3 regions of the Rhizobium sp. 62_C5_N11_2 genome follow, and region 1 is predicted to be linked to each of the others. Evidence: predicted binding sites of a transcription regulator. Region 1 holds the regulator's gene; each other region holds the start of a gene.

Region 1 (10,243 bases):
CACGGCAAAACACATTCGCAGGAAGTTCGAGGCATAGTCGAGGTCGTTCTTCGGGTAAACGAAGGGCTGGCCGATATGGTACTTGTAGGCCATGGCGGCAAGCGTCGGCATCTTGGCGATCATGCGCAGGCTGGCGACCATGCGCTGGTGCGGATCGGTGATGTCGGTGGAGTCGTGGTAGAAGGCCGACAGCGCGCCGACGCAGCCGCACATGACCGCCATCGGATGCGCATCGCGGCGGAAGCCGGTGAAGAAGCGGCTCATCTGCTCGTGCACCATGGTGTGGTGCGTGACGCGATAATCGAAATCCTTCTTCTGCACGGTGGTCGGCAGTTCGCCGTAAAGCAAGAGGTAGCAGACCTCGAGGAAGTCGCCATGTTCGGCGAGCTGCTCGATCGGATAGCCGCGATGCAGCAGGACACCTTCGTCGCCGTCGATGTAGGTGATTTTCGATTCACAGGATGCAGTCGACGTGAAACCCGGATCGTAGGTGAAGGAAGCCGTGTTCTTGTAGAGGGCACCGATATCGATGACGCTCGGTCCGATCGTGCCGCTTTTAACGGCAAGGTCGACTGATTTGTCACCGATTTTTATTGTAGCGCTTTGATCCGTCATGCTGATCCTCCGAAATGGCGGTGGCGCCATAAAAGCGCCATAGGGGTTAAGCGTCCTCACCGATAGCTATATGATCGCGAGGCTAATGCCAAGTTACCGTGATGGCATTTTGTGCATTGCAGTATCACCTTTTAGGCACTGCAGCGATGAGCCGCATGCATATCGGAAGCCGATGATTCGACTGCTCTTTTGGCTCTTTCAATTTTCCCTCACTTTTCAATCGATTATTCTTGCCGGATTTGATTGGCGGTTGCATTCTGGCTGTCTGGGCGAGTGACCTTGGGCAGCACATGCAGGAGTTGACGACAGTCGAATTGCGGCCGGAAGCAGGCGCCGGCCTTGCCGACTCCGCCGGTTTTTCTCCGCCTGTCGTGGTGACGCGGCCTGCAAGGACGCAGTCGGCGACACCGTGGCGCCACCGGCTGCCGGCAGCAGCCTCGCAATCGCTGCGTGGTGGCATGCGCATGCTGGGCGAAGAGGCGGACCATGGCCGCCTGCTGCTGTTCTCACCGGTCTTCCTCGGCGCCGGCTCAGCCTTCTGGTTTCTAGCGGCATCGGACTTCCCGCTCGTTGCATCGCTGCTCTGCCTGTTGGTGCTGACCGTCGCGGTTCTCATCGCCAGCCGCAGCCGGGCGGCATTGCGGGCAACGCTGCTGGCGCTTGCACTTGTCGCCTGCGGCGTGGTCTCGGCGCAGCTCGAGAGCCGACGGGCTTCGACCGTGATCCTCGATTCATCAGTGACGACGACGGTGACCGGCCGTGTCGAGCGGCGCGAAGGCGATGGTCGCGGGCGGTGGCGCTATATTCTTGCCGTCACCGGCACTGAGGCGCCGGAGGTGAAGCGGCCGCCGGGGCGCATAACCGCGATCGCCCGCGGCGCGGACGCGCCTTTCGAGATCGGTGATATCATAACCGGCAGGGCACGGCTGACGCCGCCAGCAGGTCCAGCGCTTCCGGAGCTCAACGACTTCTCCTTCGGTGCCTATTTCGATGGCATCGGCGCCAACGGCTTCTTCTACGGTGCGCCGACAAAGGTCGATTTGCAGGCAGGTCCGCAAGCGGCCAGATCGACGACGGAAGCGCTGCTCGAAGGTCTCTATCGGCTGCGCAGCGGTATCGGCGACCGCATAAGGTCGATCCTGCCCGGCGACACCGGCGCTTTTGCCGCTGCTCTGGTGACGGACGAGCGGCGCGCCATCTCGAATGAGACGACGGAGGCGCTGCGCCAGTCCGGTCTGGCTCATATCATCGCTATCTCCGGCCTCAACATGGCGCTGTCAGCCGGCATCTTCTTCGTCGGTTTCCGCATGCTGCTCAGCCTCTTTCCCGGTGTCGCCCAAGCCTATCCGACCAAGAAGATCGCTGCTGCCGGCGCGCTCATCGCCGTCACGGCCTATTTCCTGATCTCCGGCTTTGCCGTCTCGGCCGAACGCGCCTTCATCATGATGGCGATCATGTTGATTGCCGTCTTCTTCGACCGGCCGTCGATCAGCCTGCGCAATGTCGCTCTCTCGGCGCTCGTCATTCTCGCCATTTCACCGTCCGAGGTCTTGGGTCCGAGCTTCCAGATGTCCTTTGCCGCGACATTGGCGTTGGTATCTGGCTACCAGCTGTGGAAGGACCGGCGCGTCCGCGAAAACGCTTTCCTGAAGCTGCCGGTTTTTCGGCCCGTCGTTACGGTTGCGGGTTTCTTCGGCGGCGTCTTCCTGACCTCGCTGATCGGCGGCTTTTCCACCGCGCTGTTTTCGATCGAGCATTTTCATCGCCTGACTGCCTATGGCCTGCCGGCAAACCTCGCGACGATGCCGATCATCTCCTTCATCATCATGCCGGCCGGGTTGCTGGCGATGCTGCTCATGCCTTTCGGTCTGGACGTTTTGCCTTGGAAGGTCGTCGGATTCGGCCTCGATCTGGTGATCGCGATCGCAAAGACGGTGTCCGGCTGGGGTGGCGACATCGGCATCGGCCGCTTGCCCGCTTGGTATTTCGCGATAGCCGTCGCAGGCTTTCTGCTGCTGACGCTGCTCCGCACCCGGCTGCACCATATCGGCACATCGATCATCGCGGTGTCGACGCTCGTCCTCTTGCTTCTGCCGGTTCCCCGGCCGCCGGATCTGGCGATTTCGGAGGATGGTGGTCTCGTCGCAATCGTCGAGGCGGGGGCCATGGCTTCCAACCGTGAAAGACCGCCGGATTTCATCTTCGACCAGTGGCAGAGAGCGCTGGTCCTGCCGACGCATCACCCGCCGAAGATGCTGGATGGTCCTGCTATCCCGCCGGAGGGAGAAGACCGCCGCGTCAGGCTTTCCCGCGATCAGCAGAACGAAGCAAGGTCGGCGATGCGGGCGGCTGCAGCTGGTGGTGAAGCAAACCGCTTTTCCTGCGTCAAGAAGGCCTGGTGCATATCAAGGCTTGGCAATGGTCACGTGGTTGCTGTCATCGACAATGCCGCCTATCTCGGTCCGGCATGCGACGCGGCCGATATCGTCGTGACGTCGGTCCGCCTGCGCTTCAACAGCTGCCGCTCAGGGGCGACGCTCTTCACCGGCGAAACGCTGCGCAGGACCGGTTCCGTCGAGTTGCGCTTCGCCGACGCCGGCCTGGAGGTCGCAACCGCATTCGATGCATTGTCGCGGCCATGGATGCGGCATCGCGCCTATGACTGGCGCAGCAACAGTTTTGCCGAATCCGGACTGCCTGATGTCAGTGATAGCGGCGAATGAGGCCGACGAGCTTGCCCTGAACCTTGACGCGGTCCGGCCCGAAAATCCGGGTCTCGTAAGCCGGGTTGGCCGCCTCCAGCGCGATCGAGGCGCCTTTGCGGCGGAAGCGTTTGAGTGTCGCTTCTTCGTCATCGACGAGAGCAACGACGATGTCGCCAGGACTTGCGGTGCTGCCGTTGCGAATAATCACGGTGTCGCCGTCGAAGATGCCGGCGTCGATCATCGAATCGCCCTTGACCTCGAGCGCATAATGTTCACCGGAACCGAGCATGTCCGCCGGAACGACGATTTCGTGGGTGTTGTTCTGGATCGCCGAGATCGGAACACCGGCGGCGATACGGCCCATGACCGGCACGGATACCGAGTTGCCGTTGTCGGCGACGGGTTTTGCCGGAGCAGGAGTGGCGACCGGCTGCGGCTTGCCAAGGCTGCCCTCGATGACGCTGGGCGAAAAGCCCCGCCGGGGCTGAATGCTGGGGCTGTAGGCCTCCGGAAGCTTGATAACCTCGAGCGCACGGGCGCGGTTCGGTAGGCGGCGAATGAAGCCACGTTCCTCGAGCGCCGTAATCAGCCGGTGAATCCCGGACTTGGAAGCGAGGTCCAGGGCATCCTTCATTTCGTCGAAAGATGGCGGAACGCCGGATTCCTTCATGCGCTCATGAATGAAAAGGAGAAGCTCCTGTTGTTTGCGCGTGAGCATCGACGTTGTGACCTCGTGATTGAAACAAATCCAGAACAGACACTATATGTTCCATATGTGTTCCGCAAGTAGCTAAATTTCCGTAAAACTTGGCGCCAACTCGTTGAGATTTTTATTTTCATTCGCCGGATTGGGACACATGTCTTGCATTGAGGGGCGCGCCATCGCACATCTCTTGCCGCTTCCAGGAGGGATATCATGAACGAGCGTTCCGCCAAGCCGCACCCGCTGGATCATGTGGTGCTGCCCGTCGTCAATATCGATCTGGCGCGCGAGAGGCTTGGCAAGCTCGGCTTCACCGTTGCCGCCGATGCACGCCATCCCTTCGGAACGGAAAACGCCTGCGTCTTTTTTGCCGACAAGACTTATCTGGAGCCGCTCGGGATTGCGAGTGTCGAGGAGAGCGAGGCCTCAGCGCGGCAAGGCAATGTTTTCACCGCCCGCAACCGGGCCTTCCGCTTCCGCTGCGGCGAGGAGGGGCTTTCGGGGCTTGCTTTCGGTAGTAAGGATGCCGGCATCGATCATCAGAACTTCGTCGGCAACGGATCGAGCGCCGGCGAGATGCTGCAGTTCACCCGGCCGATGACGATGCCGGACGGTTCTGAGAGCGTCGCCGGCTTCAAGCTGGCTTTTGCCGGCGACCTGCGAGCGCCCGATCTCTTCCTTTTCAGCGTCGAACGCGTCAATCCGCTGCCGGCCGACCGCGGCGCGCTGGAGACGCATGCCAATGGCGTCACCGGCATTGCCGAGATCGCGCTCTGCGCGCCTGATGCCGCCGCTTTCGGAGCCTTCGTCGGCCTTGCCGTGGCGCAGGCGGCAGTCGAGAAAACCGGTTTTGGCGTCAATGTTGCTGCTTCGAACGCGAAAATCAGCCTGATGACGCCGGAAGGGCTAGAAGCCTATTTCGAGATCGCCGGCTCATCCGCCGATCGCGGCCTCCGTGGCCGGGCAATCCTCTTCATTGTCGCCGATCTTGCCGTGACAGAAGCGCATTTGGCTGCTAACGGGGTGACATACACGCGCAAGAACAATCGCATTCTGGTGAAGCCCGCGCCCGGGCAGGGCACGCTCTTCGCCTTCGAGGAGACACGATGAGCACTGAGACGAATTCCGAAGTCAAGATCGGCGAAGGCCAAGGCCAGGTGACCTTTTCCAATACCGGCCGCCTGTCGCTAATTGCCGGTCCCTGCCAGATGGAGAGCCGCGACCACGCCTTCATGGTTGCCGGTACGCTGAAAGAGCTTTGCGCAAAGCTCGGCATCGGCCTCGTCTACAAGAGCTCCTTCGACAAGGCGAACCGCACCTCGCTCTCGGCTGAGCGCGGTATCGGGATCGAAAAGGGCATGGAGGTCTTTGCCGACCTCAAGAAGGAGTTCGGCTTTCCTGTCCTGACCGACGTTCATACCGCCGAGCAATGCGCGGAGGTGGCAAAGATCGTCGACGTCCTGCAGATCCCGGCCTTCCTTTGCCGCCAGACCGACCTTCTCATCGCCGCCGCCAAGACCGGCCGCGTCGTCAATGTCAAGAAGGGCCAGTTCCTCGCCCCCTGGGACATGAAGAACGTCCTGAAGAAGCTCAACGCCAGCGGCAATCCGAACGTGCTGCTGTGCGAGCGCGGCGCCTCCTTCGGCTATAATACGCTGGTTTCCGACATGCGCTCGCTGCCGATCATGGCGGCGATGGGCGCGCCCGTTATCTTCGATGCCACCCATTCCGTTGCGCAGCCGGGCGGGCAGGGCGATTCCTCCGGCGGTCAGCGGGAATTCGTGGAAACACTGGCGCGCGCAGCAGTGGCTGCCGGTGTTGCCGGTGTCTTCGTCGAAACCCACCAGGACCCCGACAATGCACCTTCGGACGGCCCGAACATGGTCTATCTCGAGGACATGCCGCGGCTGCTTGAAAAGCTGCTTGCCTTCGATGCGGTCGCCAAGGCTTGACGTTCAACAGCCTGACATGATCGTGCTATAGGCATGTCGCGAAAAAGTGTGCAGCGGTTTTGCGACAACGACATGCGGAAAGCCAAAGACCTAAAGCGTGGCAAGCGAATCTGAAAGATCGCGACGCGCTTTAGGCGAGATCCAAACACTGGTTCGAAGGCTGGAAATTGCAGCATTGTAATTTGCACGCCTTCGACTAAGACAGGTTTCGAACCGACTTATCACCACCCACCGAGCAGGAAGAACCCATGACTGCAATCACCGATATCATCGCCCGCGAGATTCTCGATAGCCGTGGCAACCCCACCGTCGAAGTCGATGTCTATCTCGAAGATGGCAGCATGGGCCGCGCGGCCGTTCCCTCGGGCGCCTCGACGGGCGCGCATGAGGCGGTCGAACTGCGCGACGGCGGCAAGCGCTACCTGGGCAAGGGTGTCGAAAAGGCGGTGGAAGCCGCCAACACCGAGATCTTCGACGCGATCGGCGGCATCGACGCCGAAAACCAGATCCAGATCGACAACATCATGATCGAGCTGGACGGCACGCCGAACAAGTCGCGCCTCGGCGCCAACGCCATCCTCGGCGTGTCGCTCGCCGTCGCCAAGGCTGCTGCCCAGGCGTCCGGCCTGCCGCTCTACCGTTATGTCGGCGGCGCTTCCGCCAGCCTGCTGCCGGTGCCGATGATGAACATCATCAACGGCGGCGCCCACGCCGACAATCCGATCGATTTCCAGGAATTCATGATCCTGCCAGTCGGCGCCGATTCGATCGCCGAAGCCGTGCGCATGGGTTCGGAAGTCTTCCATACGCTGCGCAAGGAACTTGCCGCGCAGGGCCATAACACCAATGTCGGCGACGAAGGCGGTTTCGCACCGGGTCTGAAGAGTGCTTCGGAAGCTCTCGACTTCATCATGAAGTCGGTCGAGAAAGCCGGCTACAAGCCAGGCGAGGACATCTACCTCGGCCTCGACTGCGCCTCGACCGAATTCTTCAAGGACGGCAAATACGTTCTCGAAGGGGAAGGCCGCACGCTGGAATCGGGCGCCATGGCCGAATATCTGGCTGAGCTCGCCGCCAAGTATCCGATCATCTCGATCGAGGACGGCATGGCCGAAGACGATTGGGACGGCTGGAAGACGTTGACCGACCTGACCGGCAAGAAGACCCAGCTCGTCGGCGACGATCTCTTCGTTACCAACTCCGCCCGTCTTCGCGACGGCATCCGCATGGGCGTCGCCAACTCGATCCTCGTCAAGGTCAACCAGATCGGCTCGCTGACGGAAACGCTCGATGCCGTCAACACGGCGCACAAGGCGGCCTATACCGCCGTCATGTCGCACCGCTCCGGCGAGACCGAAGATTCGACCATCGCCGATCTCGCCGTCGCCACCAACTGCGGTCAGATCAAGACCGGCTCGCTGTCGCGTTCCGACCGTCTTGCCAAGTACAACCAGCTGATCCGCATCGAAGAGGGCCTCGGCCCGCAGGCCCAGTATGCCGGCCGCTCGATCATTCGCGGCTGATCGGATCTGATGTTCAATGGTTTAACCCGCGCCTTCCCGGCGCGGGTTTTTTATTGCCCGGTTTTTAGAGTCAACGAACGGTTAATCTCTGCGCGTTAGATTGAACGAATTGGTAATGCGTTCAAGAGCATGCGTGTATGTGGACAAAGCATCATAAGAAGAGAAAGATCGGTCGCTTCGTCATTCCGGCCATGACGGTCGCCTTCCTCTCCTATTTCGGTTATCATTGCATCCATGGCGATTACGGCCTGCGCGCAACGGAGACGTTCGAGCATCAGCGTGTCGCGCGTGAAAAAGAGCTTGCAGTCTTGAAGGCGAAGCGCGAACATCTGGAAAATCAGGTCGCGCTCCTCAGTGACGGCTCGCTCGACAAGGATATGTTGGACGAAAAAGCGCGTTATCAGCTCAACATGTCGCGCGCGGACGAGATCGTCATATTCAACCATTATTCCAATTAACCGAAAACAGGTTAATTGGAATTTTCATAGTTTTTCCAATAATTTAGCAGCGAATACGAGCCATGCAATTATGGCATTGCTGTGGTCATATTTCTTCCCTATGGTACGCCCCACCAAGAAACGACAAACCCATAGGGAGGGTTGAATGGCGCCGCGAAAGACCGCGACCGTTTCCAGCCGCAAAACTGCAGCAAAACCGGCAGCCAAAGCATCGAATGGAGGCCCTGTAGCCGACTTCGATCGCAATGAAGAGCTCAAGGCCTATCGCGAGATGCTGTTGATCCGCCGCTTCGAGGAGAAGGCCGGCCAGCTTTACGGCATGGGCTTCATCGGCGGCTTTTGTCACCTCTACATCGGTCAGGAAGCTGTCGTCGTCGGCATGCAGATGGCGCAGAAGGAAGGCGACCAGGTCATCACCGCCTATCGCGATCACGGCCATATGCTGGCAACCGGCATGGAAGCACGCGGCGTCATGGCGGAACTGACCGGGCGTCGCAGCGGCTATTCCCACGGCAAGGGCGGCTCGATGCACATGTTCTCGAAAGAGAAGCATTTCTACGGCGGTCATGGCATCGTCGGTGCCCAGGTCTCGCTCGGAACGGGTCTTGCCTTCGCAAACCGCTACCGCGGCAACGACAATGTCTCCATCGCCTATTTCGGCGACGGCGCCGCCAACCAGGGCCAGGTCTACGAGAGCTTCAACATGGCTGCTCTCTGGAAGCTGCCGATCGTCTATATCGTTGAGAACAACCGTTACGCCATGGGGACGTCGACCGCGCGCGCCACTGCGCAGTCGAACTACTCGCTTCGTGGATCCGGCTTCGGCATCCCCGGCATTCAGGTCGACGGCATGGACGTCCGCGCCGTCAAGGCTGCGGCCGACGAGGCGCTCGAACACTGCCGTTCCGGCAAGGGCCCGATCATTCTCGAAATGCTGACCTATCGTTATCGCGGTCACTCCATGTCCGACCCGGCGAAATATCGCTCCAAGGACGAAGTGCAGAAGATGCGCTCCGAGCATGACCCGATCGAACAGGTCAAGGCTCGCCTCGTCGAAAAGGGCTGGGCTTCCGAAGACGATCTGAAGGCGATCGACAAGGATGTCCGCGATATCGTCGCCGACAGTGCCGATTTCGCCCAGGCCGATCCGGAGCCGGATGCATCCGAGCTCTATACCGACATTCTGCTCTAATCGGGGAGGGAACCCATGCCTATCGATATCCTCATGCCCGCCCTCTCTCCGACCATGGAAGAAGGCACACTGTCCAAATGGCTGAAGCAGGAAGGTGACAAGGTCACCTCCGGCGACGTGATTGCCGAAATCGAAACCGACAAGGCGACGATGGAAGTCGAAGCTGTCGATGAAGGGATCATCGGCAAGTTGCTCGTCGATGCCGGCACTGAAGGCGTCAAGGTCAATACCAAGATCGCCGTTTTGCTGCAGGACGGCGAATCCGCTTCGGACATTTCCGCCGCCAAGCCCGCTGCCGCGGCAGCGCCCGCGGTTGCCCAGGAAGAGAAGCCGACCAACACCGGTTCCGCCTCCGCGCCGCTTCCGGCCGAGCCGAAGGCTGTCGTTCCGAACGACCCCGAAATCCCGGCCGGCACTGAAATGGTGTCGACGACCGTGCGCGAAGCGCTCCGCGACGCCATGGCCGAAGAAATGCGCGCCGACGAAAACGTCTTCGTCATGGGCGAGGAAGTCGCCGAATACCAGGGCGCTTACAAGGTCACGCAGGGGCTACTGCAGGAATTCGGCCCCCGCCGCGTCGTCGATACGCCGATTACCGAGCACGGCTTTGCCGGTGTCGGCGTCGGTGCCGCAATGGCCGGCCTTCGCCCGATCGTCGAATTCATGACCTTCAACTTCGCCATGCAGGCGATCGACCACATCATCAACTCCGCCGCCAAGACGCTCTATATGTCCGGTGGCCAGATGGGTGCTCCGATCGTCTTCCGCGGTCCGAATGGTGCCGCGGCTCGCGTCGGCGCCCAGCACAGCCAGGATTATGCAGCCTGGTACAGCGCCATTCCCGGCCTGAAGGTCGTCATGCCCTATACGGCATCCGACGCCAAAGGCCTGCTGAAGGCTGCGATCCGCGATCCGAACCCGGTCATCTTCCTCGAAAACGAAATTCTCTACGGCCAGCACTTCGACGTGCCGAAGCTCGACAATTTCGTCCTGCCGATCGGTAAGGCCCGCATCCATCGTCCGGGCAAGGACGTCACTGTGGTCTCCTTCGGCATCGGCATGAGTTATGCGACCAAGGCTGTCGCCGAACTCGAG
Region 2 (10,243 bases), on a different contig from region 1:
GAGCTGAACCCTTATGGTGCCATCGTCGCCCGTGCTGTTGTTCGTCGCAGCCGCGCCGTTTTCGTAGAGGAAATATGTCGGCTCGGGGATGGTCGCATCGTCGGCAGTGGGGACCAGCGCGTTGGTCACGATGAAGGCGCGGTAGCTGCCTTCGATCTTGTCCGGGAGGCGGAAACGCTCTGTCCGTGTGTAGGACTGACCCGAGCCAAGTTCACCGCTATAGGCAAAGGTTCCGACCTGGATGTCGGGCAGGTCTGCGGCCGACAGCGGACGTAGCACGATGCGGTCGCTCCAGGTCCCCTTTGCCACCCCTGGGCCAGTATTGGAAACCGTCCAGGAGATGTCGATCATGTCGCCTTCGACAGCGAGTTCCGGGACCTTGATCTCGGTAATCGTCAGGTCTGGGCTCGGAGAAAGCGCGATATCGACAATATTGGATGTCTTCTCGTTGTTTGCGGTGTAGACGAACTCGTAGACACCGCCCGTCCGGGCAACGACCCTGTAAGGGCCCGAAAGCCCGTTCGGCAGGACGATCTCCGCCGACCTCGGGTAGCTGGCATCCTTCGCAAGGACACCGAGATGGACGAAGCGTGCCTCGGCGATCTCGTTGCCCGTATTATCAATCAATGTGATCGTGTCGACCCACTGGTCATTGTCCGTGACGCCGATGCCCTGGTTCTTGACAGTCCAGCTCACCTTGAGCCTGCCTCCGCTCGTTGCCGTGGGCTCAACTTCCACGCCCGTGACGGTCAGGTCGGCATAGGGAATGGGCACGATGTCGACGGGATGTCCCGGCGTGGCCGCATTGTCGGCTTCCGATCCGTTCTCGAACACCGCTGAGCGGGCGTCGGTGCGCACGAAGAGCGTATAGCGTTGCGACAGGTCGCCCGGCAGGACGATCACCTCGCTGCGGTCATAGTGATCACCGACCGCAAGAGCTCCGTCATGCGCAAACTCGGCCAGAACCACATCATCGCTGTTGCCGAGAATATCATCCTGCGACGCGATGATCGCGTCATGCCAGGACAGCCTCTGCCCGATGCCTGTACCGCGGTTGGTGACCGTCCAACCGACCGTGATGCGCGCCGGATCACCGACTGTCAGGGTGGGCGCCGTGACATTGCTGACCGAAAGGTCGGCAAATGGCGCGAGCGTGACACTGAGCGGGCTGCTCGCGCTGTTATTGCTCTCGGCCTCGGGTTCACGCACGAGATTCTGCAGATCCGTGACCACCACCAGTCGGTAGGTGCCTGCAGCGGAAAGCGGCACCAGGACTGTGGCTTCACCGTCATACTGCTGCGAGATGCCCAGCCCGCCGGCATGGCTTATCTCGGCAAGCTTGATCGCATCCGCATTCAAGGTCTCGCCAGTGGAGAGGTAGAGAGTGTCGGTCCAATTGCCGAGTGCCGGTCCAGTGCCGGCGTTGCGCACATTCCAGCGGACCTGGATCATGCTTCCCGAAACGATCGCGGCTGGGGCCTGAACGTTTGAAACAACAAGGTCAGGATGGGTGAGCGTGAATGCGGAGCTGCCCGCATTGTTGTCCTCCCTCTCGATCTCGTAGACCTCGTGCCCAGCGTCCGCGACGACCAGAATGCGATAGCCGCCATCTGTGGCATCGGGAAGGGTCGCCTCGATCGCTGCGGTGTAGCTTGCGCCGCGGGCGAGATCGAAATTGCGCCGCAGTTCGCCAATCAAGATGGCGTCCGACAAGGTTCCGGTCTTGGAGAGATAGACCTGGTCGGTCCATGGCGAGCGGGCGTCGCCTTCACCATCGTTGCGGACCGTCCATTCGATCCTCTGCCGCTCGCCGGGCACGCCCGCTGCCGGCGCGCTGACGCTTGTCACGGCGAGGTCGGCCACCGGCGTTGACGACACGGCAATCGTCGATAGCGATCGGCCAATATTGTTTTCGGTCGCCTGGCGTTCATAGACTTGCGCCTGCGCGTCCGTGACGACGAACAGAAAGAAACTTCCCTGGAGGCCGTCGGGCAGGCGCACGCTCGCCCGTCCTGCATAGGTGCCGTCTTTGGCGATTGCGCCGGTATGGGCTACATTGGCGAGGATACGATCGGAAGCATCGAGTGTGTCGTTGGCCGACAAGATGATCCGGTCGGTCCAGGCCGTCACATCGGTGGCATTTTCGCCCTGGTTGCGCACTCTCCACGAGATATCGATCAATTCGCCGCTGCGACCGGTAACCGGGGCGGATACCGCCTCGACGACGAGATCCGATGCAGGGGACTGCAAATCAATCGAAACGGGAACGCCAGTATTGTTGCTTAGCGTGTCAGGTTCGATGTTCGCGCCTGCGGCGTCAGTGCGCACGGTCAGCAGGTAGCCGCCGTCGAGGCGTGAAGGAAGCGCGATCGTCTCCTTGCGCGAATATTCTCCCTCGGGAGCGAGTCCTCCCGCCCTGTCAAAGCTTGCGATTACGATGTCATCGTTATTTCCCCATATCGCATCGCGGCTGAGGATGACCGTGTCCTTCCAGGCCGTCGCGCCCGTGGCGACCGGTCCCTTGTTGGCAACGGTCCATTCCACCTCGATCTCTTGCCCTCCGATCCCGATGGCGGGGGCCGAAAGGTTGGTGACCGCGAGGTCGGGATAGAACCTCGACTGCGACAACACTTCCACGAAAGCGTTGTTATTTGACTCCGCGTTGACCCCATCGGCTGCTTCGATGATACCGCCGCTACCATCCTGATTACGATCCGCCGTGACAGTGATGACGAGCGTGCCGGCGCCCTTTGAGCCGTGCGGAAGTTGTATGCTCTGGCTGCGCAGTCGGCTCTGTCCGCTTGCCAGCGGGCCATTCCCCACCGCGGCCGGATCGTAATATGCAAAAGTCGTCGACACCGTCTCGCCGGTCGCGGCATTGACCACAGCAATCTGCGTATACCAGCCTGTCGTCACCGCGAGCGCGCCGCTGTTTATATCCTTCCATTCGATCGTGACCGTACCGCCGGCCTCGACATCCGTGGTGATGACACGGAGATCGGCAATCCTGAGGTCCGGCGCCGATGCGATCGTCAGCTGCGCCAAGTTGTTGGCTTCGGCCGTTCCGGTCGAATTGGTCTCGGCAACCTGGTTGCCGGCATCCGCCGTGATCTCGAAGGAAAACTCGCCAGCGCTTGCCAATCCGGAGGGCCATGTCAGGCTGTGATGGCGCGTCTGGCTGGCACCGGCCGCAAGGCCGGCCTGGCTCTCGGACGCGACATTTTCGACAAGGACAGTTTGTCCTGTGGAGAGATTGCGAATGCGGATCTGATCTGCCCAAGCGTTTCCGGTGGGCAGATTGCCGGTGTTGCGGACGGTCCAGGTGAGATTGACCGTATCACCTGGACGCCAACCCGTAGGCGGATTGACCCCGATATCGTCAACGACGAGGTCCGCGCCGGGGCCGTCTCCTGATGAAGGAATGGGAGCAGGCGCCGTATCGGTGACCTTTTGGATGGCGAAGGTGACGTCGAGGGGACTGTCGGGATTGGAGACATAGCCTTCGACGGCAAGCGTATAGGTTCCCGACAGGGCGAGCGTCTCGACGTCGCGATCGCCGAAGCCTTGCGACCAGACGTCTTTGCCAAAGGGGTCGATGAGGCGCCAGTTGGCGGCGTTTGTGCCATTCCTCCAGTCGAAGAAGAAGCGCTCTCCGGCGGCAGCATCGAAACGGTAGAGCAGGGTCTCGCGGCCGGTCGCAAGATTGCCATCGACCAGTTGGCCCGACGTGATCGGATTTGCGGCGGCAAGATCGAGCAGGCGGAAATCGTAGGAGCCGGTGGCGTCGTTGTAGCCGTCGACGATGAGCGTGTAGGATCCGGCCAAGAGTTCGAGCACCGGGCTGCCGGAAAGGCTGGCGGCGTCCGAATTGGTGAAGGGACGGGCGTCGATCTCCACACCGCGCGGGCCGATGAGGCGCCATTGCAGGTTCGGATCGTTTGTCAGGCTGTCGAAATAGAAGCGGCCAGCGGCTGCAAGGGAGAAGGTGAAGCGGTTCTGCTGACCGGCATGGGTGATCTCGCCGCCTGCCGGGGCACCGATCGCCATCGGCTTCGTTGTATCGGTGACCTTCTGGATGGCGAAGGTGACGTCGAGGGGACTGTCGGGATTGGAGACATAGCCTTCGACGGCAAGCGTATAGGTTCCCGACAGGGCGAGCGTCTCGACGTCGCGATCGCCGAAGCCTTGCGACCAGACCTCTTTGCCGAAGGGATCGATGAGGCGCCAGTTGATGGAGCCGGTGCCGTCCCGCCAGTCGAAGTAGAAGCGCTCGCCGGCGGCAGCATCGAAACGGTAGAGCAGGGTCTCGCGGCCGGTCGCAAGATTGCCCTCGACCAGCTGGCCCGACGTGATCGGATTTGCGGCGGCAAGATCGAGCAGGCGGAACGCGTAGGAGCCAACCGAGGGGCCATTGCCCTGCACCCGCAATCGATAGATGCCCGGTACCTTGAGCAGGAGGGTGGCATCACTTCCAATCGTCCATGCATCGGAATTGGCGAAGGAGCGGGAGGAGACCACCTCGCCCTGCGGACCAACAAGATCCCAGAGCAGGTCAGGCGTGTTGCTCAGGGTATCGAAGAGGATTTGTTTTGGCTGGGTGATGTTGAAGACATAGTCGTCCTGTTCGCCCTCTGCGGTGATCTCCCCTTGTTTGGTCTCACCCAGGACGATGTCTGCGCCGGTCGGCGCCGGCAGCTCGACATGGCCTTGCGAGGTGACGTTGAATGTATATTGCATCGCCCCGGTGGCATCGACCTGCCCTTCGAAAAGAAGGGTATAGACGCCGGTTAGAGGAAGGGTGAGTGTCGGGCTATCATTGAAAAAGCCACCATAGACCTGGCCGCCATAGGGGTCGATCAATCGCCAGTACGGACTGCCGGCGGTGAGGACCTGTCGATTGAGCAGGATCTGGTCGCCGGCTTGAGCGCTGAAGCTGTAGATCGCTGTCTCGTTTCCCGAGGCGAGCGTCCCAGGAACCTGCTCGCCCCGGATAATCGGATTTGCGGCGGCAAGATCGAGCAGGCGGAAATCGTAGGAGCCGGTGGCGTCGTTGTAGCCGTCAACGGTGAGCGTGTAGGCGCCGGCCAAGAGTTCGAGCACCGGGCTGCCGGAAAGGCTGGCGGCGTCCGAATTGGTGAAGGGACGGGCGTCGATCTCCACACCGCGCGGGCCGATGAGGCGCCATTGCAGGTTCGGATCGTTTGTCAGGCTGTCGAAATAGAAGCGGCCAGCGGCTGCAAGGGAGAAGGTGAAGCGGTTCTGCTGACCGGCATGGGTGATCTCGCCGCCTGCCGGGGCACCGATCGCCATCGGCTTCGTTGTATCGGTGACCTTTTGGATGGCGAAGGTGACGTCGAGGGGACTGTCGGGATTGGAGACATAGCCTTCGACGGCAAGCGTATAGGTTCCCGACAGGGCGAGCGTCTCGACGTCGCGATCGCCGAAGCCTTGCGACCAGACGTCTTTGCCGAAGGGGTCGATGAGGCGCCAGTTGGCGGCGTTTGTGCCATTCCTCCAGTCGAAGAAGAAGCGCTCTCCGGCGGCAGCATCGAAACGGTAGAGCAGGGTCTCGCGGCCGGTCGCAAGATTGCCCTCGACCAGTTGGCCCGACGTGATCGGATTTGCGGCGGCAAGATCGAGCAGGCGGAAATCGTAGGAGCCGGTGGCGTCGGCCGATCCACCGACGGTTAAAGTATAATCTCCGGCAACAAGATCGAGTAGTGTGGAACGAGAGGCGGAAGCCTCCGAGTCGATGAACGGACGGTCTGTTCCTTCGGAACCGCTCGGGCCCGTCAAGCTCCACGTCAAATCACTATTTTCTAGAGAGTCGAAGTAGAGCTGTGCGTGTTCAGCTAGGTGGAACGTGAATTTGTCGGTCTCACCGGGGGTGTCTATCGACCCATGGACTGGCAAAAAATCGGCCGAAAGAAGCAGTCGTGGCTCAAGACTTTCGAATATGATGCCCGCAGTTTCGCGTGGCTCTGCTGCATCGTTTTTCTTTCTATTGTTTTCTTTCGATGAGGGCGAGTTGGAGGCTGACGACATGGCGTGCCCCGAACAACTGGTGCCCAAACGTTTAAGGCGAGTTGCAATATTCATTTACGCCCCCCGCGCAATGAGATCGATACAACCACTCCGGCTCAAAATTACGTTACCGTATATTCTAGATATATAAATTTCACCTTTAGAGGTACTAGTGGTAGGCAGCGCTACCTTCTGACGCGAACAGCGCAACCATAAGTTATGGCAGCATCCGGAGTAACGCTTTATTGGATGCGCGAAAATGTTCGACTGCTCTGCGGCAGACTTGAGTTCGCCTTCTCGCTTGCGTTCACGATCATCGTTCTGTGGAAATTTGCCAACCAGAGCGCCGCCGATTGACGGGGTAGTGCAGGCAATGACCACAGCAAGCGGACTGGCGCAGTTTGCCGGTGGAATTTACGTGTTTGTCAGGATAGCGAAAGCTCCCTAACTTCTGGCGACGATGACGCAAAGACAACAAGCCACCGCTGAAGCTCTATGGATGGCCCCCGAAAAGTGGTGCGGTTCACGCGAGAAAATGATCAGCGCGTCAGGCCAAATCCCTGGCTTCATCCCAAGGCGCCCGCATCCAAGTGCATGCGGATCAGCTCCTCGAGATCGAAAGCCTTGCCCTTGGCAGCAAGTTTCTCGGCCTTGATTTTGGCCGCCTTCTCAAGCGCGAAGCGCGGGGAGGGCAGTCCCCAGCGCGCATGGACCAGCTGCGTCTTCCCGTCGGCGGTGTTCCGGACGATTGGCCCCATCTGATCGGGGTTCATCTGGTAGGCGGGCATCAGGTTAATCAGGCTTTCGGCCCATTTTGCGACCCAGTCCCTGTCTTCCATGCGATAAAGGTTGCACATTGCAAGCCATCTACTCCGCTTCAGCTCGAATGACGGACAATCTAGCGCATGGCGGCGGTTTCGCTAGTCGAGCCGAAAGACCTCGGCATTGTCCTGGCGTTCTCGCAAGCCTTTGTACGACGGATGACGGAGTTTCCCGTCCGCCGTCCAGGCGCGAAACTCGATCTCGGCGATCAAGGTCGGTTCGACCCAGACAATATCGGCGCTTCCGGAATAGGACAGGGGCGGCTGCTTTCGCTTCCATCGCAGCGTGTCCAGCATCTTCCGCAACCTGATGACCTCGGCTTGCCTGAATCCCGTGCCGACGCTTCCGATGTGGACGAGCTCATCACCACGATACGCAGCCAGAATCAACGAGCCGAAGCCAGCAGCGAAGGTCGCCGACCTCTCATAACCGACGATGAAGAAGGCCTCGCTCTGGACGCATTTGACTTTCACCCAATCTCCGGTTCGGCCGGAACGATAGGGCCGATCGAGGTGCTTGCCGACGATGCCTTCCAGCCCGAGGCGGCAGACATGCTCAAGCAGGACAACTGGTTCGCCATCGAGTGTTTCCGATAGCCTGATGGCGCCGACTTGATCATTCTTTGGCCCGTTCAACGTGTCCTCGAGAAGGTGTCGGCGCGAACGGTATTCGACACCGCGCAGATCGTGCCCGTCCAGATAGATAAGATCGAAAGCGTAAAGGACGGCGTCGGAGGCACGGTTGCCAGCTTGTTTGCCGGATGCGCCAAGCGATTGCTGCAGCAGACCGAAATCCGGCCGGCCCTCTTCGTCGAGCACGACGGCTTCGCCATCGATGATCATCGTCGCCGGCCCGAGTGCTCGGGCGGCCTGCTCTATGGCCGGAAACCGATGCGTCCAGTCATGGCCGCCGCGGGTGAGGATCCGGATCCCTTGCGGCTCGATATGGACCGCAAGGCGATAGCCATCCCATTTCAGCTCCCAGCTCCACTCGTCTCCTTTTGGGGGATGAGCCTTCAGTTGCGCTAGCGCGGGTTCGACGCGCTCAGGCATGGGATCGAAGAGCAGCTGGGGTTGGGCTGGATTGCGCTTCCTGCGCGGCCGGGAACGGATCGGGGCCTCGGCGTCATGAAGGAGGGGTTTTGATCTCGGAGGCTTCTTCATCACCCCAGTTCAGCAGAAAAATCTTAAAGACACTGTGACGATACCGACTTGTCCCCGCAATTCACACAAAGGGAGTAGCGCTCGCGAATGCTCGGAAAAAAATTCGCAGGCTTCTATTGCGCTGATTCCCATGGGTATTCTGTTGATTCCTAATGTTCAGGATAATATTCCCAATCCTCCGGTTGCTTGACTCTTTTATTTGGTCGGAACAGAAAGGGAACATCCGCATTTTGATCGACATGATGTCGGCCGCCAACACGACCTTGAAGGGAGCCGTGAACGATGACTGCTGCCCGTGAACGGGTGATTACCGACCTGCGCGAGCGCATCGCCTCGCTGGAGGGCGTGTCAGCCAGAAAGGCTGGCTGTCTGTCCTTCGGCGTGCCGGAAATCGATGCGGTCCTGCCGGGCGGTGGTTTGGCCTATGGTGCCCTGCACGAATTTGCCGGCGGCGGGTCGGGCACGGTTGATGGCGCGGCGGCAGCGCTTTTTGCGGCGGGGATAGCTGCCCGCACCAAAGGTCCCGTTGTCTGGTGCCTGACGCGTCCCGATCTCTTCTTTCCTGCACTCGCCCAGGTCGGACTGCATGCTGACAGGGTGATCTTCGTCGAGTCCGACAAGGAAGAAGATGTGCTCGCCAACATGGAGGAGGGGCTGTCCTTCGGTGGGCTCGGCGCGGTCGTCGGTGAACTCGTTCGCCTGCCGATGGTCAGCTCGCGCCGGCTGCAGCTGGTGGCCGAGCGAACGGGCACGATGGCGCTCGCCGTCCGGCGATGGCGTCGGCAGACGGAGGCCAACGATTTCGGACAGCCGACGGCGTCGACCACGCGATGGCGGGTGAGCGTCATGCCGTCGGAGGAATTGCCAGTGCCGGGTGTGGGAAGGGCCCAGTGGTTGCTGGAATTGATGCGCGTGAAAGCGGGTGAATGTGCTGAGTTTCTCGTGAGGGCGTGCGATGACAAGGGTCGTCTCGATCTATCTTCCGGATCTGCCGACGGATCGTATTCGTCGCGCCGATCCGTCAATTCCGCCTGAACAGGCGATCGCCGTGATCGCCAGGAGCGGCTCGAAACGCTGGGTATCGGCGGCCGACGCGGCCGCCCGAAAGGCCGGCGTGCATGTCGGCATGCCGGCCGCCAAAGCACAGGCGCTGTTCCGCGGCCTGATGCTGGTCGATGCGGATCCTGTAAAGGATGCCGCAGCACTCGAACGCATTACCCTTTGGGCGCTGACGCTCTATTCTCCGATCGTCGCAGTCGATGGGGTCGACGGGATCGTCATGGATACCGAGGGTGCCGACCATCTGCAAGGCGGCGAGCTGCCGATGGTGACGAAGATCGCCAATCAGTTCCTGGCAAAAAAACTCACTCCCCGTGTCGCGATCGCCGACACCTGGGGTGCAGCCCACGCCTGCGCCCGTGTCATCAGCCGCGAAACGGTCATCGTGCCTTCAGGTGAGACCGTCCGCGCCGTCGAAAAGCTGCCGATATCGTTGCTGCGCCTTCCGGGAAAGGTTGTCAGCGATCTGCGCACGCTTGGCTTCCAGACGATCGGCGAATTGGCCAACATGCCGCGCGCGCCGCTGACGCTTCGTTTCGGTCCGGAGATTGGCCGGCGGCTCGACCAGATGTTCGGCCGGGTTCCCGAACCAATCGATCCGATCCGCACCGCCGAAACGATCGAGGTCTCCAGAGCCTTCGCCGAGCCGATCGGTGCTGCCGAAACCATCAACAAATATGTCGGCCGGCTGGTCGTACAACTGATCGAGGAACTGCAGAAACGCGGCCTTGGTGTTCGGCGCGCCGACCTGATCGTCGAGAAGGTTGACGGAACACGGCAGGCGATCCGTGCCGGCACGGTGAAGCCGGTGCGCGATGTCGGGTGGCTGACGAAGCTGTTTCGCGACCGGACGGAAAAGATCGAACCCGGCTTCGGGATCGAGAAGCTCAACCTGGTTGCGGTGATAGTCGAGCCGCTGGAGGAGCGCCAGAAATCCTCCTCGCTGGTCGAGGAGGAAGTGAAGGACGTGACGCCGCTGATCGATATCTACGGCAATCGCGGCCAGCGCGTCTATCGGGTGGCACCGGTTGCCTCCGACGTGCCAGAGCGCTCCGTTCAACGCATCAGCGCCGCGGCCGACCCGGTCGAGGTCACCTGGGTCAGCCATTGGCGCCGGCCGGTGCGGCTGCTGGCCCGTCCCGAACTGATCGAGGCCATCGCCTTGCTGCCGGACC
Region 3 (10,243 bases), on a different contig from region 1:
CAACAGGAGTGAATGGGTCGAAGCGGTGGATCTGGTAGAGATCGACATAGTCGGTGCCGAGGCGGCGCAGGCTGTTGTCGATCTCAGTAAGGATCGCGGCGCGGGACAGGCCCTGGCCGTTCGGGCCGGGACGCATGCGGCCGAATACTTTGGTCGCGAGCACAGTTTCCTGGCGGGGCGCCAGTTCCTTCAGCAAGGCGCCAGTTATCTCTTCGCTGGTGCCCTGCGCGTAGACATTGGCCGTGTCGAAGAAATTGATGCCGGCGTCCCAGGCGCGCTTGTACAACGGCCGCGCCTCATCGAGCCCGAGAACCCATGGGCGTTCGTCAGTCTGCTTGCCAAAGGACATGCAGCCAAAGCAGATGCGGCTGATTTCAAGCCCGGTTTTACCAAGTCTCACGGTCTTCATGATCTTTCCTCCGAGTTGATGATTGTCAGTCCTGACAGATGCGCGGTTGCGAGATCACAGGCCGGCCACGTATTTCCGCCAGTTGTGTTCTTCCTTGAAACCGAGAACCTCACGAATCTTCCGGTTTGAGAGAGGCGCTTCGAATTCGCCGAGCTCTCGAACGATGGGCGTGTTCGGCGCCCATCTGGCGAGGAAATCACGTGTCGGCTCCGCCGCCGTGATAGTGTCGTTGACGGCGTTGAAAACCTGGAAGCCGAGGCCGTCGGCCTGCAGGCAAAGGTCGACGATCTGCCCGAGATCGCGGGCATCGATATAGCTCCAGGCGTTCCGCTTGCGCGATGCCGGATCGGCGAGAAAACCGGGAAAACGGTCGTATTCATGCGGCTCGATGACGTTGGCGATCCGCAAGGCGTAGATGTCGATGCCGCTACGCATCGCAAAGGCGCGGGCCGTCTTTTCGTTCACGACCTTGGAGAGGCCGTAGCTGTCCATCGGGTCGGTGTCATAGTCTTCCTCGAGCGGGTAGGAATGGAAATCCTTGTCGCCCTCGGCAAAACAGACGCCATAGGTCGTCTCGCTCGACGCGATGATCACCTTCTGAATACCGAGCTTCACCGCGGCTTCGATGACGTTGTAGGTCGAGATCGCATTGACCGCGAAGGTCTGGTTGTCGGGCTTGAGGAGAAGGCTCGGTATTGCTGCGAAATGCACGACGGCATCGACCTTGGCTGGTCCGCCTGCCGTCTGCAGATCCTTGCCGCTGAAATGCATCGACAGAGCGTTGAAGGTCTGGCCGCTGTCGGTCAGATCGGTGATCAGCGTCTGCACGCCGGGGCAGTTCAAAGGAACGAGGTCGAGATTGCGGACCTTGTGACCCTTGTTGACCAGATATGGAACGGCATGACGGCCGGCCTTGCCGCTTCCGCCGGTAAATACGATCCGCTTGCTCATGTGATTGCTCGCTTCTCCACGAAGGTTCGAAAAAAGCGGTACAACGTGGGAAAGCGATGAATCAATAGACTGAAAATCACTGAGCCGATGAGTTTGATTCATCGATCGGAATTGGCCGCTACAATCCGTTGAGGCTGCGGACGATCTTGATCAGGGCCTCGACGCCGAAGGGAAGCTGCCGCCTGCTGGAATAATACATCGAAAACGGCGGGCCTATTGACGCCCACTTCGGAAGAACGACCTCCAGGCGCCCTGCCGAGACATAGGGGCTTGCAAGCCTTTCCAGGCAATAGCACAGCCCGGCGCCTTCGAGCGCCGCATTGATGGCAAGATCGGTTTCGCCCGAGATCAGTGGTCCGGGAACGTCGATCTCGCGCCGGTCGTCGCCGCGTTCAAATTCCCACTTGTAGATCTGGCCGCGGCCCGTCCGTATCCGGATGCAGCGGTGGGAATTGAGATCCTCCGGCATCACGGGGCGGCCGTGGTTCCTCAGATAGTCGGGGGCACCGACCGCGACCCATTTTAAAGGAGCAGTGAGAGGAACTGCGATCATGTCTTCCGGAATGGTGCCGCTGTACCGGATACCGGCATCGAAGCCGTCCGCGGTGACATCGACGAACTGGTCATCTACGGCGACCTCAAGTTCGACATTGGGGAAGCGCTGCTGGAACACCGGGATGGCTGGCCGCAAAAGCAGTACGGCGGCATCTTTGAGAACATTGATGCGAATGCTGCCGGCGCCAGCTTGATAGTGCCCGTTCAAGTCCTCCAAGCCGGAGTTGATAAGCTCGAGCCCGGCAGAAATCTTCTCGGCAAGCGCCGTTCCGGCGGCGGTTGGCGCAACGCTGCGGCTGGTTCGATTAAGGAGGCGAACGCCCAGCCTTTGCTCAAGCGCCTTCATGCTGTGGCTCAGGGCGGAAGCCGTTACCTCTAGGTGATCCGCCGCTTTCCGAAAACTACGGTACTGGACTATCGCGAGAAAGATCGACAGCTCGTGAATTTCATTGCGCTTGAACTGCATGTTGATCTCAGGAGGCTAGTTCGGCGATACTTCGCAACCGGTCTTAAAGGCTCTGGCTCGTTTGGTGCAACTCAGCACTCGGATGCTGGTTTGCCGGCTCGGATTCTCCACTGCCGATCACAGAATTACCCCGTATCATAGTGCCTTTCAATCTCCGGCAATGGTATCGAAAACGTGAGGGCGCTCCACGACCTGATGTCGGAGCGCCCTGAAGGGACGGCCGGTCCATGCCCCGGACTGCCGTGCGACGGGTCCAGGCCGGTGAGCAAGGCTGCCTGCCCTTGATCGAGCGTGCCGAGTTCGGGCATGTCGATCAGGAGCGCGAAGGCGGTGACTACAGACACGCCCGGGATCGAGACAATGATGTCGAAGCGCCCCGCGAGGTCGGGATCGTCCTTAATGATCAGCATGATCTCCTTTTCGATCGCGATCATCTGACGCTCGATCTGCCTGAGCTGCTCGGAGTTGTGTGGCTTGAGGACGGCCAAGGTCAGGTTTTTGCCGTGTTTCTGGCCGCAGTTCCATCTTCCTCCAATCATCGCGTCTCTTACTGAAGTCACTAATGAATCCATTGGACAACTCGATTGCCGGAGCAGATCAGCTTATCGGCCGAGCGTCGGTCATCGACGGTGACACGATTGAGATCGCCGGGCAGCGGATCCGGCTGAATGGGATCGATGCTCCGGAAAGCTGGCAGGCCTGTCGCGACGCGGCAGGGAGGCCATACCGCTGCGGCAAGGATGCCGCGTTCGCACTCGACGAGTTTCTTTCGAAATCGCGCCCGATCCGCTGCGTGGGCCATGGCAAGGACAGATATCAGCGCGTTGTTGCCGATTGCTTCAGGGCAGATGGGCAGAGCGTGAATTCCTGGCTGGTGAGGCAGGGCTGGGCCATAGACTGGCCTAGATATTCCAAGGGAGCATTTCAGGACGATCAGGTAGCCGCCCAAACTGCTGACTTGGGCATCTGGCGTGGAACCTTCGAGGTTCCGTGCAAGGCGAGAGCAGCCCGACTAAAGCGGCGGTCGGCCTGCTGATGTGCGGGATTCGCGGATGAATCCGCGTCAGTAGGAGACATCCGCCGCGCGCAGAGTGGGGCCGATTTGGGGCCATTGAACGAACCCGCTGCGCGGGAGGGCGTCCGCGGCTGAGGTAGAGGGCGCAGGCCGGACATACACTCACGCATTCCACGGGAACAAAATTGACCAGTGGTATGTCGTGTCGTCCTCCATGAGCGGAACCGCTTTCATAGTTGGGCGTTTTTGCCAGTTAGATCGGGTACTGCTGGCATTCCGCCGGCACTGCCGAATGGGAGAAAAATCATGAGAACGATATTGATCGCGATAGGTGCGTTAACTGCTTTAACCGGGTCTGCTTTTGCGGCCGAGCCGGCCAAGATGGTCGAGACGAAAATGGGCAAGGTCCTGGGCACTGAAAAAGGCATGGTGCTTTACACCTTCGACAAAGATACGAAAGGCAAATCCAACTGCGATAGCGATTGCCTGAAGAAGTGGCCGGCGTTCCACGCTGGAGCCAAGGCCAAGGCGGAAGGCGAATGGTCTCTAGTCAAAGCTGCGGATGGCAAAGAGATGTGGGCCTATGAGGTTAAGCCGCTTTACACTTATGTCGAGGATAAGAAAGCCGGTGAAGCCAACGGCGATGGCGTTGGAGGAGTGTGGCACGTGGCCAAATAGCTCACCGGGGACGGTTCGAATGGGCGGTCGTTGGATCGCCCTGAAACCCAAGACCAACTTCTGGAACGACCTATCTCTCTGTGGCTTCGCCGACAAACCCGGCCTGTCCGATGACCGCTGGCAATCATGTGATCGACTGAATTGTGCAACAACGATTGCAAGCGTCTCATTAAAATCCGCCTGGCGATTGGTGGCTGACTGCGCGATCCGTATTTCAATGACCGCAATGTACCGAAAGCGATCATTGGTGCCATCGAAAGCGATATCATAATCCCCGTGCTGCCGAGGCCCCTGCCTCCGCGAGGTGCCTCCGAAATCTCCGGCAAAGATTGAAACTCCGCCTGCACGAAAGGGGCAATGACCAACTGAGCAATGCGGTCACCGGAACCGCTGAAGGGCGCGTTGGAAGTGTTGAATAGGATCACCTTGAGCTCGCCCCGGTAGTCGCTGTCGATCGGGCCGGGTGAGTTCAGGACTATGATTCCATGTTCCGCCGGCAACCCCGAGCGAGATCGGATCTGAGCTTCCCCGCCCAAAGGCAACTCGAGCGCGATCCCGGTTGTGCTGACCTCGCGGGTTCCTGGCGCCAGCTCGATGGCGGGGCCATCGAAGGCAGCGAAGACGTCCGCCCCGGCTGGCCCAGAGGTCTGATACTCTGGAAGTCTGGCTCGATCGGTCAACAGCAGAACTTTGACACGGGACCTATCCGGTGTGCTCTTCTCCGGTCGGAAGTCACCGCACATCAATGGGCTCGACAATTATGCCACGATGGGCACCGACAGGAAAAATTCGGCAAGTGTCTAACTAAAGTGCCAGCCGCAACTGCGGCGTCGATTCAAGCCTCCGCCGTTCCAACGAAGACAGCGACACGCCGAGCAGACGGACCCCTTTTTGCGGCGGGAAGAGCGGCATGAGAAGCAGGTCGACCAACTCCTCGAGATCAGTGATCGCCGACAGGGGTCCCGGAGCGGTCTTGCTGCGGGTGATTTGGCTGAAGTCGGCATATTTGACCTTGAGCGTCACCGTCTTGGCGCCGATCTCATTGGCCTCGCAGTATCCCCAGACTTTCTCGACCAGCGGCTGAAGCCCTTCGCGCGCGGGTTCGTAGGAATGGATGTCCTCAGCGAATGTGTCTTCGGCGCCGACTGATTTCCGCACTCGGTCCGGCTTGACCTGACGATCGTCGATTCCGCGAGCAATCCCGTAGAAATAGGGTCCTGACTTCCCGAAATGTTCGACGAGGAAGTCGAGTGTTTTCTCCTTCAGGTCTGCTCCCGTTTCGATCCCGAGCCGATGCATCTTCTCGGCCGTCGCCGGTCCGACGCCATGAAACTTCTTGATGGGCAGGCGCTCGACGAAGGCCGGACCATTCTTCGGCGTGATGACGAACTGGCCATCCGGCTTGTTCTGGTCGGATGCCATCTTTGCGAGGAACTTGTTGTAGGAAATACCGGCGGATGCGGTCAGTCCTGTCGCCGCCTTGATCCTGGCGCGGATCTCCTCCGCGATCTCGGTGGCAATCTCCATCCCTTTGAGGTTTTCGGTGACGTCCAGATAAGCCTCGTCAAGCGACAACGGCTCGATCATCGGCGTGTATTCGGCGAAGATCGTTCGGATCTGCAACGACACGGCTTTGTAGACGTCGAAGCGTGGCTTGACGAAGATGAGGTCCGGGCATTTCCGCTGCGCAGTCACCGAGGGCATGGCGGAATGGACGCCGAACCTTCTGGCCTCATAACTGGCGGCCGCCACCACGCCGCGGGCAGCAGGACTGCCGACGGCAACCGGCAGGCCACGCAGCTCCGGATTGTCGCGCTGCTCGACCGATGCGTAGAAGGCGTCCATGTCGACATGCACAATCTTGCGCGGCCGTTCGCGGTTGTCTTCGCCTGTTATCATCTAGCCTCCATCAGCGAGACCATGACTCAAACATGGGAAGTGCGCCCCACACTTGTCACCGTGGGGCGTCTGCATCCGCTCGCAGCCCATGGCCATGCGCCGGCGGATTTCCGCGAAGGTGACGCTTGCGCCAAACGCTTTCACCAACAGTTTGCGCTCATGTGCACAATGGCGATCGCAGACCCGGCAGATGAGTTCGACCACCGGGACTTTATGATCTTTCAGTCTAGGGGGCGCATCGTCCACAACCCGCATTCGGCGCATCCGAAAATATTCCTTTCCCACCATCCGATTGAATCCGCTGGCGATTTTTCTGCCTTGCACCCGTGCTCAACTTCAGCGGGTCACATGCGCATTGACTCATTTACTCTATAAGAACAAATACAGAACATATTACTGTTTCTCAAGCTGAAAACGGGTTGCCGTCGAAGGAGATCATGAACTCAGCCGCCGCCCCAAACGCCGTCCTCGACGGCCTGCGCGAGCAGATCGCGCACCTGGAAAGCGCCCGTCGGCGCAACCGTGGCGTTTTGCCTTTCGGTGTAGCGCAGATCGACGAGCGGCTTCCGGGTGGTGGATTGGCCTATGGGGCGCTGCACGAGTGCGCCGGCGGCGGGACCGGCACCGTCGACGGGGCGGCGGCCGCCCTGTTCGTGGCCGGGATAGCCGCTCGCACCAAAGGCAAGGTCGTCTGGTGCCTGACACGTCCCGACTTGTTCTTCCCGGCCCTGGCGCAGGCGGGTCTTCATCCGAACCGGGTCGTCTTTGTCGAGTCCGACAAGGAGGAAGACGTCCTTGCCAATATGGAGGAGGGCCTTTCATACGGCGGCCTCGGGGCGGTGATCGGCGAGATCGTCCGGCTGCCGATGGCGGCGTCCCGGCGGCTGCAACTCGCAGCCGAGAAAACCGGCACGATGGCGCTCGTGGTGCGGCGATGGAGACGGCAGACCGAAGCCAGCGACTTCGGCCAGCCGACGGCGTCGACCACGCGCTGGAGGGTGAGCGTCATCCCCAGCGAGGAGCTGCCAGTTCCGGGCGTCGGGCGGGCGAGGTGGCTTCTGGAGCTGATGAGGGTGAAAGCGGGCGAATGCGCTGAGTTCGAAGTGGGGGCCTGCGATGCCGAGGGTCGTATCGATTTTTTTTCCCGATCTCCCTACGGACAGGATCAGGCGGGCCGATCCCGTCATTCCGGTTGAGGAGGCGATCGCCGTCATTTCGAAGAGCGGCTCCAAGCGCTGGGTGTCGGCCGCCGACGCCGCGGCCAGGAAGGTCGGCCTCCATGTGGGCATTCCGGCCGCCAAGGCGCAGGCGCTCTTCCAGGGTCTCCGTATGATCGACGCCGATCCCGCCGCCGATGCAGCGGCGCTCGAGCGCATCACCATGTGGGCGTTGAGCCAGTATTCGCCGATCGTCGCCATCGACCCGCCGAATGGCATCGTCATGGATACGGAGGGCGCGGACCATCTACAGGGTGGCGAGGAGCGCATGTTGACGAGCATCGCCAACCGCTTCCGCGCCAAGGGCCTGACAACACGGGTCGCCATAGCGGACACGTGGGGTGCCGCCCACGCATGCGCCCGTGCCATCAACCGGGAAACCGTCATCGTCCCGAGTGGGGAGACTATCCGGGCCGTCGAGCGCCTTCCGATCTCGCTGCTTCGGCTGCCCGAGAAGATCGTGAGTGATCTGCGCACGCTAGGCTTTCGGACAATAGGGGAGCTTTCGGCAACGCCGCGCGCTCCCTTGGCGCTTCGCTTCGGACCGGAAGTGGGTCGCCGTCTCGACCAGATGTTCGGTCGCGTCTTCGAACCAATAGATCCCATCCGTAGCCCGGAACTCGTCGAGGTCAGCCGGGCGTTCGCCGAACCGATCGGTGCGCCGGAGACGATCAACAAGTACGTCGGACGGCTGGTTGTTCAACTCGTCGCCGAACTCCAGCGGAGGGGTCTTGGCGTCCGTCGGACCGATCTCATCGTCGAGAAGGTCGACGGTACTCGCCAAGCGATCAGAGCGGGAACCGCCAAGCCCGTGCGAGATGTCGCCTGGCTGACGAAACTGTTCCGTGACCGGACGGAAAAGATCGAACCGGGGTTCGGAATCGAAAAGCTGACCCTCGTCGCGGTGATGTCGGAACCGCTCGAGGAGAAGCAGAAGACCTCATCTCTTATCGACGACGAGGACGCCGACATCACCCCGCTGATCGACGTCTTCGGCAATCGAGGCCAGCGCGTCTTCCGGGTCGCGCCAGTCGCATCCGACGTTCCGGAGCGTAGCGTCCAGCGGATCGCCGCCGTCGGCGAGGAAGTGACGGAGGGTTGGGTCCACCATTGGCGGCGGCCTGTGCGGCTGTTTGCGCGTCCGGATCCGATCGAGGCGATAGCTCTGCTGCCGGATCATCCGCCTGCCAGCATCACGTGGCGCGGCAAGCGCCATCGGGTGAAGCGTGCGGATGGGCCGGAACGCGTCTTCGGCGAATGGTGGATGCGCGACAGCGAATTCGAGGCGGTGCGCGACTACTTCGTCGTCGAAAACGAGATCGGCGAACGATATTGGATCTTTCGCTCCGGCGACGGCATCGATCCCGAAACGGGCTCCCATAAATGGTTCATGCACGGGATATTCGGATGAGATACGCCGAGCTCCAGGTCACGACGCACTTTAGCTTCCTTCGTGGCGCGTCCTCGGCCGACGAGCTCTTCGCGACCGCCAGGGAACTCGGCATCGAAGCTCTCGGCGTGGTCGACCGAAACTCTCTGGCAGGCATCGTCAGAGCGCTGGAAGCATCCCGCGCGACGGGCGTCCGCCTCGTCGTGGGCTGTCGACTCGATCTGCAGGACGGCATGTCGATCCTCGTCTATCCCACGGATCGCGCCGCATATTCGCGCCTGACCCGCTTGCTGACGCTCGGCAAGGGCAGGGGCGGCAAGGCGAACTGCATCCTGAACCTCGAGGACGTCGCCCTCTATTCCGAAGGGCTCCTCGGTATCCTCGTGCCCGACCTCCCAGACGATGTCTGCGCCATCCAACTTCGCAAGATGGCCGAGGTCTTCGCAGATGGGGCATACGTCTCGCTCTGTCTCCGGCGTCGTCCGAACGACCAGGTAAGGCTTCACGCGTTGTCGAACATGGCCGTCAAGCACCGTGTGAAGACGGTTGTCACCAATGACGTCCTGTTCCACGAACCGGGCAGACGGCAGCTTCAGGACGTCGTCACCTGCATCCGTCACAACACGATCATCGACACCGTCGGTTTCGAGCGCGAGCGTCATGCCGACCGGTTCCTCAAACCGCCGGAAGAGATGGAGAGACTGTTTCCACGCTACCCCGAGGCGCTGGCCCGGACGATGGAGATCGTCGAGCGATGCAGGTTCTCCCTGGAGGAACTGACCTACCAGTATCCCGAGGAGGCGATCCTCCCAGACAAGACCCCACAGGAATCCCTCGAGCACTATGTCTGGGAATGCGTGCCCAACCGCTATCCGGAAGGCTTGCCGCCGGAGGTTCTCAAAATCGTCCGTCACGAACTCGATCTCATCCGGACGATGAAATACGCCCCATACTTCCTGACTGTTTTTTCGATCGTCCGCTTTGCCCGGTCGCAAGGCATCCTCTGCCAGGGGCGGGGGTCGGCGGCGAATTCGGCCGTCTGCTATATCCTTGGCATTACCAGCATCGACCCTTCGACCAACGATCTCCTGTTCGAACGCTTCGTCTCCCAGGAGCGCGACGAGCCGCCGGACATCGACGTTGATTTCGAGCACGAACGCCGCGAGGAGGTCATCCAATGGATCTACAAGACCTACGGGAAGGACAAGGCCGCACTCTGCTCCACCGTCACACGCTACAGGGCCAAGGGCGCCATCCGAGACGTCGGCAAGGCGCTCGGCTTGCCCGAGGACCTCATTAAAGCCTTGTCCTCGGGCATGTGGGCGTGGTCGGAAGAGCTGGTCAGCGACCGCAGTCTTCGCGATCAGGGCTTGAACCCGGAAGACCGCCGTCTGGCGTTGACCCTCAAGCTTGCACAGCAGCTCATGGGCGCTCCTCGGCATCTGGGACAGCATCCAGGCGGCTTCGTCCTGACGCACGACCGCCTCGACGATCTCGTCCCGATCGAACCCGCCGCAATGGTCGACCGGCAAGTGATTGAGTGGGACAAGGACGATGTCGAGGCGCTCAAATTCATGAAGGTCGACATTCTGGCGCTCGGCATGCTGACCTGCATGGCGAAGACCTTCGCTCTCATCCGAGAACACAAGGACGAGCACCTTGA

What was found. Region 1 encodes LexA, which represses DNA repair genes until DNA is damaged. Its sites were predicted from a motif close to TGTTCNNNNTGTGTTCNG; they were not measured.
Region 2: AB8B31_RS25610 (ImuA family protein) is a predicted target of LexA. The motif match lies at 8,214-8,231, and genes of this name have one in related genera.
Region 3: AB8B31_RS26270 (ImuA family protein) is a predicted target of LexA. The motif match lies at 6,347-6,364, and genes of this name have one in related genera.

Annotation. Positions count from the first base shown of each region.
Region 1 covers NZ_JBPWPW010000001.1:1,806,341-1,816,583, forward strand. The annotation lists gene gltA (citrate synthase) at 1-615, opposite strand, end outside; gene AB8B31_RS09200 (ComEC/Rec2 family competence protein) at 906-3,338, shown strand; gene lexA (transcriptional repressor LexA) at 3,319-4,038, opposite strand; gene AB8B31_RS09210 (VOC family protein) at 4,237-5,133, shown strand; gene kdsA (3-deoxy-8-phosphooctulonate synthase) at 5,130-5,975, shown strand; gene eno (phosphopyruvate hydratase) at 6,224-7,498, shown strand; gene AB8B31_RS09225 (FtsB family cell division protein) at 7,636-7,956, shown strand; gene pdhA (pyruvate dehydrogenase (acetyl-transferring) E1 component subunit alpha) at 8,102-9,148, shown strand; gene AB8B31_RS09235 (pyruvate dehydrogenase complex E1 component subunit beta) at 9,164-10,243, shown strand, end outside.
Region 2 covers NZ_JBPWPW010000002.1:438,424-448,666, forward strand. The annotation lists gene AB8B31_RS25590 (Ig-like domain-containing protein) at 1-5,808, opposite strand, end outside; partial or broken gene AB8B31_RS25595 (LEPR-XLL domain-containing protein) at 5,902-6,099, opposite strand; partial or broken gene AB8B31_RS25600 (SOS response-associated peptidase) at 6,603-6,881, opposite strand; gene ligD (non-homologous end-joining DNA ligase) at 6,945-8,009, opposite strand; gene AB8B31_RS25610 (ImuA family protein) at 8,292-9,044, shown strand; gene AB8B31_RS25615 (Y-family DNA polymerase) at 8,965-10,243, shown strand, end outside.
Region 3 covers NZ_JBPWPW010000002.1:571,797-582,039, forward strand. The annotation lists gene AB8B31_RS26225 (aldo/keto reductase) at 1-409, opposite strand, end outside; gene AB8B31_RS26230 (NAD-dependent epimerase/dehydratase family protein) at 464-1,360, opposite strand; gene AB8B31_RS26235 (LysR family transcriptional regulator) at 1,479-2,381, opposite strand; gene AB8B31_RS26240 (hypothetical protein) at 2,507-2,953, opposite strand; gene AB8B31_RS26245 (thermonuclease family protein) at 2,944-3,417, shown strand; gene AB8B31_RS26250 (COG4315 family predicted lipoprotein) at 3,703-4,074, shown strand; gene dut (dUTP diphosphatase) at 4,002-4,817, opposite strand; gene dinB (DNA polymerase IV) at 4,879-5,973, opposite strand; gene AB8B31_RS26265 (hypothetical protein) at 5,974-6,237, opposite strand; gene AB8B31_RS26270 (ImuA family protein) at 6,411-7,169, shown strand; gene AB8B31_RS26275 (Y-family DNA polymerase) at 7,090-8,601, shown strand; gene AB8B31_RS26280 (error-prone DNA polymerase) at 8,598-10,243, shown strand, end outside.